3 regions of the Leptothoe sp. EHU-05/26/07-4 genome follow, and region 3 is predicted to be linked to each of the others. Evidence: riboswitches for the same ligand, from Rfam matches in the RefSeq annotation. Region 3 holds a riboswitch; each other region holds the start of a gene.
The links. Region 3 has a riboswitch for cobalamin ahead of U2F10_RS34180 (HupE/UreJ family protein). Riboswitches for the same ligand answer to the same signal wherever they lie in the genome.
Positions count from the first base shown of each region.

Region 1: linked by a shared signal. The riboswitch ahead of U2F10_RS08230 (hypothetical protein) and the one ahead of U2F10_RS34180 (HupE/UreJ family protein) in region 3 are both predicted to bind cobalamin.
Region 2: linked by a shared signal. The riboswitch ahead of U2F10_RS02200 (TonB-dependent receptor plug domain-containing protein) and the one ahead of U2F10_RS34180 (HupE/UreJ family protein) in region 3 are both predicted to bind cobalamin.

Region 1 is NZ_JAXSQV010000003.1:77,952-82,155, forward strand. Features, by position in the region: gene U2F10_RS08215 (ferritin-like domain-containing protein) at 1-367, opposite strand, end outside; gene U2F10_RS08220 (hypothetical protein) at 620-1,207, shown strand; partial or broken gene U2F10_RS08225 (SAM-dependent methyltransferase) at 1,490-1,618, opposite strand; gene U2F10_RS08230 (hypothetical protein) at 1,797-2,063, opposite strand; cobalamin riboswitch at 2,347-2,491, opposite strand; gene U2F10_RS08235 (MFS transporter) at 2,553-3,737, opposite strand; gene U2F10_RS08240 (TMEM165/GDT1 family protein) at 3,815-4,204, opposite strand, start outside.
Region 2 is NZ_JAXSQV010000002.1:76,603-80,806, forward strand. Features, by position in the region: gene U2F10_RS02190 (TetR family transcriptional regulator) at 1-316, shown strand, start outside; gene U2F10_RS02195 (phosphotransferase enzyme family protein) at 338-1,321, opposite strand; cobalamin riboswitch at 1,488-1,643, shown strand; gene U2F10_RS02200 (TonB-dependent receptor plug domain-containing protein) at 2,027-4,066, shown strand; gene U2F10_RS02205 (ABC transporter substrate-binding protein) at 4,089-4,204, shown strand, end outside.
Region 3 is NZ_JAXSQV010000008.1:170,904-175,107, reverse strand. Features, by position in the region: gene U2F10_RS34190 (cob(I)yrinic acid a,c-diamide adenosyltransferase) at 1-135, shown strand, start outside; gene pyrC (dihydroorotase) at 196-1,224, shown strand; cobalamin riboswitch at 1,346-1,490, shown strand; gene U2F10_RS34180 (HupE/UreJ family protein) at 1,513-2,196, shown strand; gene cobW (cobalamin biosynthesis protein CobW) at 2,589-3,629, shown strand; gene U2F10_RS34170 (pentapeptide repeat-containing protein) at 3,826-4,204, shown strand, end outside.

The sequences.
Region 1 (4,204 bases), on a different contig from region 3:
GGGTATATTCTTCCAAATAAACGCTGGCGTTTTGGACCACATCTAGGAGCTTTTTGTACATATTTAATGCCGTTTGCTCATGGTTTAGACTTTCTGACAGGAGGTCTTTAACCGAGTGGCGGTTGTTTTCCTCAATAGCTGAGATTTGCTGACTGGGATGGCCTTCTAGCCCAGTAATAATCTCACCGGCTTCTTGGGCATGGAGTAAAGATTCATTTGCCTGAGTCTTGAAAAAATCTACAATCGGAATGCGATTGGGCCCAGTAACCATTAAAGAACAATGGGTATAACGCACCACACCAGCTAGCTCAAATTCCATAATTTGATTGAGCAGTTCAATGGTTTGTGAGGTGTCAAGGTTTTTCATTTAGTCATGTTGAGAATCAACGAGTTCTGATTATAAGCATGGAATAGGTTTTATGGGTGGCTATGATTTAATGGTTGGAGTTGAAAGATGATTGGGGCATGGGTTTAGCTAAGTAGACATAAATCATCTGGTAGATCATCTGGAAGCCTGCAATTTCAATTGCAACTAATAAGAGAAAGCTCATATTTCAACTGTTTCCAATCCCTTGTGCTATCGTCAAAGTAGAGTCTCATAAAGCAGAGGCGCTCTATTATGATTGGGCGTTTAGTGATTAGTTTAGGGTTGTTGGGGAGTATCTGTATAACGAGTGCAGCCACTGCCGCTGGGCTAGCTGTTGTCGACTCGGCCACATTAGGAACCCACCGTAATTTACCTTGGTCAGAGCCAGTTCAAATCAATGATCCGTTTGAAGGCAGCTTTGTTGGGGTATTTGACCGTCATTCCTTTAGCGATCGCTTTTTGAATACAACCGCCCGAATTGAGGTGCAGAGCCTCTGGAGTCGTGATTTTATTCGGGTGCTGTCGATTATTCGCGATCGCGACTGTCTCAGCGGGTCGTTTCGGGTTTCTCCAGATTTGAGTTGCTCAGAATTTAGTAACGCCAGAAATATCATTCAACTTTTCATTAAAGTTGATGGCGATGTGTTTCAAATTGATGGACAAAATAATGTGTTCTCAGTGAGCAATGAGTTAGCCCAAGCGTTGCAAAATGCACCAGAGACAACGCTTGATATTCGACTGGTGACTGATAGCGGCGAAGCAATCGATAGCAAAATTGGCGAGGACACCGTTAAAGCTTGGAAAACGGTCTATGCCACCGATCTGGCTCAGCCATTTTAAGACAGCACTCGTGCATCAATTTGATGGATGAGTTAGCTTGATTTGCACATACAACGGCACCTCGCCCCCGGCTAGAAAGCCGCTCCAGGCATTATATCCGAGGGGGAAGATTAGTGGCGACAAGCACCTGCTGCCAGTTTGCCTAGGCTGAAGGGATCATGTTTCTGAGTTTCCCTGCTGTGGAGTGGCACTGGACGGATACCAGTTTAATGCAAGAAGGGCCTGGCTAGCCACGACCATCTTTTGTCCGTTATCTGAAAGGGGCCGTTCACCCAAGTCTAGCGAGTCAGCCCGCACGGCACGGAACACGCCGAAGCGACACAGGCCACCCCCAAAGGCTAAACGCATTAATAGAAATGTGGGTACTTCTCGCAATGATTTGAGCAGTCCGACAACCCCAAACCGCATCAGTGATGATGACCCATGGGTGCGGGGAGTCAGCAGATAAACAACGATGTCAACCACCAGCAAAATCGCTAGGAGGGCAACAAGCAATGACAAAATATTCATGTTAGTAACTATTCTCATTTTTAGGATGGAGGCGGTTGCCCACTGGGGCAATGGACATACGATGAGAGAACTGCCGTTGTCAACATCGACGCATGCGGCGAGTCACTGATTGAGAGAGAGATGCGATCGTACATCCAATCAACATCAACCAACCCCGCCATGGAAATCGCCTGGCTGGTTTTCCAAAGGTCTTTTGGCTCCGCATCTTATGGGTAAGTGCCGTTTGTGAAACAAACGTAAGTGCCGCTTGTTTCACAAACGGATGAACCGACGCAGGAATACATCCAGGGCGATGCAGATACTGTTGCAACATGAGTGCTTCAGGCGGCAGTATAATGGATGGCACGATGCTTTTAACTTTTTTCAAAATGATCTGTTGAGAACGGGTTAGACAGTGCTAAGAGCAATAGATTGTTCATACCTTTTGCAGGCATAACAATCCGTGACACACTGGCCAACAGTTTTTCAAAAAATTAATTAGATAACTAACAGATGCCCAAAATTAACAGGCACACTTAATAGTTATGGAGCTAGATATGCCTAGGGTAGAGCATTGTAGAGATTTCCCCTGGCAACATAGTTACAATTACGCACTAAAATCATCATCCGTACCTCGCAGATGTTGTAGAACATGAATTGGACTATCGGCGGGCATTCTGACTGAGAGGTGCGACACCTCCTTCACAGCTGCGGGACAGCGGCAGATTCTCACTGCTCTTTCCCCGTTTCCTCTAAGGACTGTTTCCCCTTAGAACCGATACGCCCAGTAATCTAGCACATTCTGACTACGCACAACACGGAATGTTAATTCAATTTGCGGTGCTGTCTGTGCGGCTCATTCTCGATTCCCTGACTCTAACGATGGCAAATGCATTCGCATTAGCAATAGTGTGGCGATCACCGCAGCAACAGAACTGACATAAAAAGGAGCCGCTGTAGAGACTGTTGCATAGAGCCAGCCAGCGATGAGACTGGCAGGTAATGCAGACAAACCAACTACCATATGAAAGGTGCCGGTTTCAGCGCCTCGTCGGTTGGGGTGTACTAGATCGGCAACAAATGCTTTTTGGACACCCCGCGTTAGAGTGCCATAGAGGCCGTATAACATAAACAGTAACCAAATAATAGCAGGCGTCTCTGCTTGAGCAAATCCCAAATAGGTGATAGCAAAGACAAGATATCCACTGACGAGTAGCGGTCGTCGCCCTATTTGGTCAGATAGACGACCAGCGATCAGTCCTAATCCAACGGCTACCAGGTTAAAAGCTGCGTATAGTAACAGAAGTGTAGAGCCGGTAAAGCTCAGCTCTTGGGCCCGTAATAACAGAAAAACATCCGATGAATTTCCTAAACTAAAGAGGGTAACGGCTAGTAAATACTGTCGATAGGTGGGGCTTAATCCTCGTAATGTAAATTGGGGACGTGCTTTTCTAGTTTGAGGACGTTGTTCTTTGACCTGAGTTAGTAAGATCAAAACACCCAGGAGCGCTGGGAAAAATGCGATCGCAAACACGCCTCGATAATTTCCTACAGAGTGTTGCAAAAAGACAAAACCCACCAGCGGACCCAGCACTTCACCCACCGTTTCCAAACTATGGTGTAAGCCAAATGCCTGTCCCCGTTGGGCAGCAGTACAATTCTCAACAATTAGAACATCCCGTGGTGCAGCTCGTAATCCTTTGCCAATCCGATCAAACAAACGTGCCCCTAACACATGGCCCCAGGTTCCCGACAGAGCTAACCCTAGTTTAGACAATGCCCCTAAGCTATAACCGGCCAACGCAAAAGGTTTGCGCCGACCGGCCCAGTCCGACAGCCAGCCAGAGTACAGTTTCAAAATACTGGCCGTGCTCTCAGCAATCCCCTCGATCAGCCCCACTGTCCAAACTGGAGCACCCAGCATGCTCGTCAAGAAAAAAGGTGTTAGTGGATACACCATCTTGCTGGCAAAATCAGTCAGCAAGCTTACCCAGCCTAGAGCTTGAACGGTTCGTGTCAGCCTACGTGATTGATTAGTCATAGAATCCTACTGGGGGTTCTCAGGATGAAGTAGCAGGGGGATAAGATGATCTGTCCTATCCCCCCTGCCCTCAAAAATTAAGCTTGAGGCATGAACAGAGCCAAGCTGCCAAACAGTAAAAACAGTCCTCCACCTAATGCAGTCAGTGTACGTTCTGAAACCCTGCCACAGAGCCAGCGACCACAGTTAGTGGCAATGGCTGCACAAATAGCATGGCCCAGGACGGCACCCATCACGACTCCGCCAGGTGGATTGGCTGCGGCCAGAGCAATGGTAGCAATTTGGGTGCGATCGCCCCACTCCGCCACGAAGACTAACCCAAAGGTCTCGGCCATAATTGCCAAGGGAGTCTCTTTCGGTTTTCTCTTGCTTTTTTCTGCCCTATCTACTGCTTCAGCCGCATCTTTCTCTTCGTCTCCTGTTGTTGCCATCTGGCTAGCCTGATATAGCAGCCGAATACCAAAAAC
Region 2 (4,204 bases), on a different contig from region 3:
TTCATCCTTAGGGCAAGCCCAATGTGACCTTCTGGCCGAAGTGTGTGTGCACAGTTCTAATGCCTTGATTCTGAAGGCTCTACACACCTCTGACCAAGAGCATCGTCAGCGCTTGACACAGCAGATTGAGGACTTACTAGTGTCATATTTAGAACCGCATGTTGGGAATGATCGTGCCATCAATGTAATGAAAGTAATGATATGCCCGCACTGTCAGTCAAAACGACTATCAAAAAATGGTCGTCGTCGAGGAAAGCAGTGTTATCTCTGTAAGGATTGTGGTAAACAGTTTGTCCAGTCGCTTGCGAGCGATTAGCCTGTCCACCCTTAGGTCTAATTAGTTACCTGAGCTGATCTTTTCAGATATCTGTTTGAGAAAATTTAGATGAAAATTAATATAGTCATCATTGAGCCAATCCTGTGCCAGGGAATGACCGGTATTAAGCCCAAAGAACCAAATATCTCGTATGGCAATAAACGGTTCGATAAGACTTAAATCCAAATCAGAAATCTCTCTCTTTGACCTATATCCCTCTAGAAAACTTGACCATAGGGCATCTTCTTTGCCAAGCAGCCTAATCACCCACCTAAATGTGGCCAGATCATAAATGCGCCAACCCAGGCCACAGCAGTCAAAATCAAAGTGTGTGACCTTGCCACCATGCTCATGGGCATTCTCTCCATGAACGTCACCATGGCAAAACCCATAGTCCAACTTACCTACCTCTGTAGCATTAACAATTGTAAAAAGACTGTTGGCTAACTCACTTAAGAACTCCCAGTCTGAGGGCCTTTCTGCTAAATAAGGTTGGATCTTGACCAAAGGCTCATCTATAAGATGTTTGAGGTCTAATGTATAGCGGCTAGCATTAGACTCAAATCCTGAAGAACAACTGTGTATTTCTGCCACTGCCTGACCAAGGAGAGTTGCATCTTTTGGATCGTTAAACTTTAAGATATTTCCTTGGGCAAACTGAGTGATAATAACGTGTCGTTCTCCTTCTGGAGCAATAATTGGGGTAATAAACCCTCCTTGCTTTCTCTCAATAGGAATAGCAACAGCTGCCCCCTGCTTATGTAAGTGCATCAGTGCCGCTAGTTCAAACTCTATGTCTGAGCGTGTCCTCCAATTGTGTCGATACACCCGCAATATAAAATCATCTTTTTCGGAAGATAATTTATAGGTGTCATTGAGCCCCCTATGCCAAAACTCGCAGGAGACAGGATTCGACATTTTATATTGCGGTGCTACTTTACTCAACAGCTCAGATGCACTCAAGGTCGAATACGTCGCTTTAATAGTCAAGCTGGGCTGAGGCATAGTAAACAGATTAATGATCGCCGTTGCAGATTCATAGAATGGTGAGCTACCTGGATAGGCATTGGTTATCAAGGTCGCTCACAAGGTGGCTCAGACAAAAGTCTTTTGAGGAGGCCAACAGTATCTAGGTATTTAATCTGAACATCTCACTTTAGATCAGTGTGATATGATTTTACTCTGGATCGGTTCTAGTGGGGAGCAGCCACTGGAGTTAATGGGGAAAGCGTAGTGAAAATCTACCACTGTCCCGCAGCTGTGAAAGAGGTTCTAAACTTTGTTTATGCCTCTCAGTCAGAACGCCCGCCGATGCTGTGACCTAAGATATCTGCGAGGTACGGATGTGAATCAAATCTTTTTTGCCCGGTCCAGGCTCCAACGGCGAGTTTGTTGTCGATATGTCTATAGCCCTTGAAACAGAATTGACTAGAGTCTATGCATACGGTCTTTAGCTTCAGTGGCATAGCTAAATAGTCATCTGAAGCATGGCTCTAGCCTTAACTTTTGTCTGCAAGTTGCTTTGGCCTCCACACCTTAAATCCCTCTCCTTCTCCTCAAGGAGAGAATTTTTGGCTTGAAAGAATTTGTTTTTCTCAAAAAATCTCCTCTCTTACTGCCTTCCTTCTTCAGGAGAAGGGTTTGGGGGATAAAGGTGATCCTTTGGTTGTTCGTTTCTCCACACAATACACACTTAAAACCAAAAGACCAATGTCTACTATGTCCAAGTTCCCTGCTTCTCTAACGCTTCTATCTTTTCTATTGGCATCACCCGCCTGGGCTGGAGAAACAACCAAGCTAGAAAAATCTGAATTAGCTCAGACTCCTGAGGTAGATGACGTTATTCGGATTAATGTTGTTGAAAGTATCCTTGATCAGCCTGTTTACTCTCCTTTTCGTCGTGAAGGCACTGTTCGTGAGTCAACACAGCCTGTTTATGTGATTAATCGCGAGCAAATTGAAACGCAGGGAGCCCGCACTGTTGATGAAGCCCTACTCTATCTACCCGGAATATTGAGCGAAGGTACAGCAGGTGGCCAGTTGGGCTCTCAGAGTGGTCAGTTTATTCGGGGAGGTGGAACAGCTCAAACCCTGATTTTGCTAGATGGTCGTCCAATAAACGAGATCGGTGCAGCCGGTGGATTTGATCTCTCGACCTTTACAACCGATGCGGTCGAACAAATTGAGGTGCTGCCAGGGGGGGGCTCAGTCCTGTATGGATCCAATGCCATTGGTGGTGTCATCAATATCATTACCCGCAGACCGCTGGAAGAAGAAGGCATAGAGGTGACCACTAGCTTAGATCTTGGCAGCTTTGGCTATAACAGTCAGGCACTACAGGTGCGGGGAAACACTGGCAATGTTGATTGGAGACTCGGTTATAACCGTACCGATTCAGAAAATGATTTTCCTTTTAGCCTAAGCACAACAGACTTTGAGGGTGATCGCAGCAATGCGGAGGTGCTTTATAACAATCTTAATTTTCAGTTGGCAGCTGACCTTAATGAACGCAATCGGGTAAGTCTGGGGGCATTGTATCTCACCAAAGATTTAAATGTTCCTGGTGGTGTGCCGACTCCTAGCGGCTTTGGTGCGTTCAATACACTGACTGAAGACGATAGTCAGTATACAGAAAATTTACTACTGGATTTAACCTATGAATCCAAGCTGGGGCAAGGGGATAACTCATTGCTAACAGCACGATTATTTGGTGATTTCCTTGACCTTACCTTCAAGGATCCCATTGCCGATAGCAGTTTTGATACGCCTTCAGAAGATAGGATCGATCAAATTTCCCTAGGTGGGCAATTGCAGCATACCTGGCAGTTTGCTGATAATCAGAACATTACCTACGGTGTCGACTACCGTAATGTTCAAGCAGACAACGAAACAACTAATTTGTTGACAGATTTAACCACTGAGGCCTATGACGAAAGCATTAATCAAACCGGTATTTTTGCTCGATACCAGGCTGATATCACCTCTCGCATCAGTGTTAATGCCGGTATTCGGCAAGATTTTAACGATCTGGCTGATGAAGACTCTTTTACTTCATTTAACTTAGGTACACGGGTGGCTTTAACCGATACCACGAATTTTCGGGCTAACTTTGCTCGCAATTTTCGTGTGCCTACCTTATCGGATCTTTTTCTGACCACATTCAACACCAACAACCCAAACCTTGAACCTGAAACTGGCATTAGCTTTGACGTAGGTATTGATCAACAAATCGGCGACCGGGGCTTATTTAGGGTTACCTTCTATCGCAATGAAATTAAGGATGCCATTAACTTTGACAGTGATACCATGAGGTTCGAAAACATTGATCGAGTGGAGGCCATCGGGATTGAGACGGAGCTAAATTACCAAGTGCTTGACGGTGTGTTTGCCTTTGCAAATTACACGTGGAATCGTCCAGAAATTAGGGAAAGTGATAACCCCGATGATCGAGGTAATTCTTTGCCGTTTACCAATGCCGACAGCTTTAATTTAGGTGTGGCTTATGAACCCGGCGATGGGGTATACGCGGCTCTATTCTTACGCTCCATCAGTGATACTTTTGTTGATCGGGGTAATTCAGAAACCCTTGATGGGCGAACAACCTTGGACTTTAAGCTACGGTTGCCTCTAAGCGACAGCTGGGCATTGAATGCCAGCTTAGACAATATTTTTGATGAGCAGTTTGAAGAGTTTCCTGGGTTTCCTGGCATAGGTCGGAGCGTTCAGGTGGGTTTGAAAGGAACTTTCTGATCAAGTAGGGAGAGGGGTAACAATGGATCGATTTGAAAAGCTGGCCTCTGTCCTCCTTGTAAAGGGAGACTATAGGGGGGGCTCGACCACGTCAACATCATCTATTCTAAAGTCTGTAACAACCGTCTTGCTATTGGG
Region 3 (4,204 bases):
CATTGTCATGTGGCCAGTACCGGACGCTATGCGCCCCAGGAATTAATTGATGTTGCTGATTTGGTGACAGAAATGAATCGCATCAAGCACCCCATCAGTGCAGGTATTCCAGCCCAGATAGGGATTGAGTATTAGATGGCTTTCCATAGTGGATGGACACTATAATCACGTTGCTACTTGTTTAATGATTAAAAGATGCAAAAGCTTACCATAACTCGACCCGACGACTGGCATCTGCATGTGCGGGACGGTGTGATGCTGAAAGCGGTTTTGCCCCATACGGTGCGTCAGTTTTCCCGCGCCATCATTATGCCGAATTTGAAGCCCCCCGTGCGCTCGGTAGCGGATGCGGCAGCCTATCGAGATCGCATTATCGCAGCCATTCCAGCTGGCAAACAATTTGAGCCGCTGATGACCCTCTACCTGACTGACAATACAGACCCCAAAGAGATCATTGCGGCCAAAGCCTCCCAGTTTGTTAAAGCGGTTAAATACTATCCAGCCGGTGCAACAACCAATTCAGACTTTGGTGTGACGGATATTCGTAAGTGCGATCGCGTCTTTGCTGCCATGCAGCAGGTGGACATGCCCCTATTGTTACACGGGGAAGTGACCGATAAAGGGGTCGATGTTTTTGATCGTGAGAAGATATTTATCGAGCAACAGTTGCTCCCACTTAAGCAGCGATTTCCCAACCTGCGTATCGTGCTTGAGCACATTACCACCTCAGATGCTGTGCAATTTGTTCTGGCCCATAACCATGTGGCTGCAACCATCACACCGCAGCATTTATTGTTTAACCGTAATGCGCTCTTCCAAGGGGGAATTCGCCCCCACTTTTATTGCCTGCCAATTTTGAAACATGAGCAGCATCGTCGGGCAATTTTGCAAGCGGCCACTTCGGGTAATCCTAAGTTTTTTCTGGGTACCGATAGTGCCCCCCATGATCGCAACAATAAGGAAACATCCTGTGGCTGTGCCGGTTGCTATTCGGCCTTGCATGCTATGGAGTTGTATGCAGAAGCGTTTGAGAGCGTTGACGCCCTCGATAAACTAGAAGCGTTCGCCAGCTTCCATGGACCAGACTTTTACCAACTACCCCGCAATACGCAGCAAATTACCTTGGTCAAAACAACGTGGCGCATCCCTGATCAAGTGCCTCTGACTGAGTCTGAACTTGTGCCGTTACGGGCAGGGGAAGAGATGACGTGGCAAATGGCATAGGACCTACAACAGGGTATGGGTATAGTTCTAACAGAAAGGCCAAGAAACAACGTTCTATGCCAATCCTAAATAGTTAATCCTATGCAATTTTGATATCCAAAGCGAAGGCGAAGGTGGTAGATTTAATCTGCTTAGCATCGGTTCTAGTGGGGAACAGCCGCTAGAGGAAAGGGGGAAAGCGCAGTGAAAATCTGCCACTGTCCCGCAGCTGTGAAGGAAGTTTTATACCTCCCAGTCAGAATGCCCGCCGATGGTCAACCTGCCGTTTTATTGATCTGCGAGGTACAGATGGGTTTATATGCTTTAGTCGCCTTGAAGGGTTTCAAGGTTAAGGATCTTTGTCGTTCAGGCAAGATTGCGCTTGTTGCGATCACAGCACTTCTCCTCAATGGGTTGCCTGCCCTAGCTCACCATCCGTTAGGTGGAAAGACACCCGGTAATTTCATTGAAGGATTTTTATCCGGTATTGGTCATCCGGTCATTGGATTAGACCATCTAGTGTTTGTCATTGCCTCAGGGTTGTTAGCAGCAGCCATTGGTCGCAACTTAATTATTCCTGTTGCCTTTGTTTTAGCCTCTCTTTTGGGTACAGGAATTCATTTGGTGAGCATTGATTTGCCGCTTCCTGAGCTGGTAATTTCTGCCTCAGTGCTTGTCTTTGGTGTACTACTAGCCCTAAAAAAGCGGCCAAATAGCACAATTATCACTGGTTTAGCTGCCATTTCTGGGTTGTTCCATGGATTTGCTTACGGAGAATCCATTTTTGGTGCTGAAATGGGTCCTTTGATGGCTTATTTGCTAGGATTTGCATTGATTCAGCTTGCGATCGCAACAGCTGCCTATGGGATGGGTAGTCGCCTATTCCAACAGTCACCCGAAAGTTCAGCGCTGCGATTTGCTGGTTTTATTATTTGCGGTGTGGGCGGTACGTTTCTGTCCACACTGATGATGGATTATGTTTTGCTCGCTTAACCTACGCTGATCTACTGTGAACCCTCTTAAAGGGTACTGTGTATGTATCTGGAAGATAATGTCCCAAAAGGTAGACATGGTCTTGAATTTGCCCACTCTGCAACTTATGCGTACATGGTAGCTCCAAAAGGAAAGGTAAAAGATCGACTAGACATCTCAAACTATCCTGTTTGTTATTTTTAGCTTTCTTTCATACTTGACTTCAATTTGCTTGGAGAGAATTTAGGAAAGAGCTTTTTTAGAAATAAATAGTTCCTCTGTAGGAACCCACTGCTGTACGTCCAATGCAGGATCAGAATCAGTTGTCTGCATCCTGACGGGTGCACCAATGTGCACCTCTACCAAACCAAATTTGCACAAAATCTTGAATCTTTAGTCGTTAGGAAAAACCAATGCATAAAATTCCTGTTACCGTAGTCACCGGCTTTCTAGGTTCCGGTAAAACTACGCTGGTGCGTCATCTATTGCAAAACAACCAGGGACGACGCATCGCTGTATTGGTCAACGAGTTTGGAGAAGTTGGCATTGATGGAGAAATTCTAAAATCCTGCCAGGTCTGTGATGAAGATGAGACCCCTGATACTAAAATTCTAGAGCTTGCTAATGGGTGTCTATGCTGCACTGTGCAAGAAGAGTTTTTGCCTACCATGCAAACTCTTCTAAAGCGACGAGAAGACATTGACTGTATTGTCATTGAAACCTCAGGGTTAGCGCTGCCGAAGCCTTTAGTGCAGGCATTTCGTTGGCCTGAAATTCGGACTGGCGCAACCGTGGATGGTGTGGTGACGGTGGTGGATGGCAATGCCCTTGCCAAGGGTCAAATTGTTGGCGATCTAGAGGCCCTAGAATCCCAACGACAGGCAGATGACTCATTAGACCATGAGACACCCATTGAGGAACTGTTTGAGGATCAGCTAGCCTGTGCTGATATGGTGCTACTGACTAAGACCGATGTGATGTCGGAGGATAACCGTCTTAAGGTACAACGATGGCTCCAACAGAAGGCACCCACGGGTGTTAAGGTTGTTCCTTGTCAGCAGGGTGAGATTAGCCCAGATATTTTGCTGGGCTTTAATGCCGCTGTTGAAGATGACTTGGATAGTCGTCACAGCCATCATGATCATGAAGAAGAGCATGAGCATGACGATCATCTGGAGTCCGTTTATGTTGAGCTAGATAAGGCGTTTGAACCTGCTGTTTTGGTGCAACGTTTGCAATCATTGGTGAAGCAGCAAGAGATTTATCGCATTAAAGGCTTTGTCTCTGTCCCAAACAAAGCGATGCGACTAGTTTTGCAAGGTGTAGGCCAGCGTTTTGATCACTTTTATGATCGCCCCTGGCAAGCGGATGAATCTCGTCAGACTCGGCTAGTGGTCATTGGCTCTGAGCTGGATAAAGAGACCGTTACTCAAGCTATGGCAGGAACTGCATAGGCCTGATGGTGAGCCATGGCCCATCGACTTAGTTCAAAAGTCCATGGACCATGGCTCAAACCCGCATTGGTTGCAAAAGCACAAAGCAGGCAGAATACGCCTTGGCGTAAATGGGGTGGTTAAGCGCGCATAAATATTTAGGGCGTTCCCGAATGAGGGGAGTGATAATGGGCTCAACATTGAGGGAGTCCCAAGCATGCGAGAGCGATTCAAGCAGTGGCCGCCAAAGATAAGCATCAACAAGGGGTGGGTGATGGGAGCGATCGCCACTCCAGTCTTTCTCTGGTTAGTGTGGTGGCTTTGGTTACTCCCCGTTCGTCAACCTCAGCCAGATGACGGTCGCCTATCCCACAACGAAAGAGTCACCCTTGCTCACCCACATCGTCAAACCCTCATCAGGGGGATTGGGACGCTCGCAATGGTTGCCGGTGGGGTTTTCCTGTTTCTTCGTTTCCGCATTGCTAACAGAAATGCAGAGGCAATCGACCTGAGCGGGACCGACCTGAGCGGGGCCGACCTCATCAGCGCCGACCTTATCAGTGCCAACCTCAGCGGGGCCAACCTCAGATATGCCG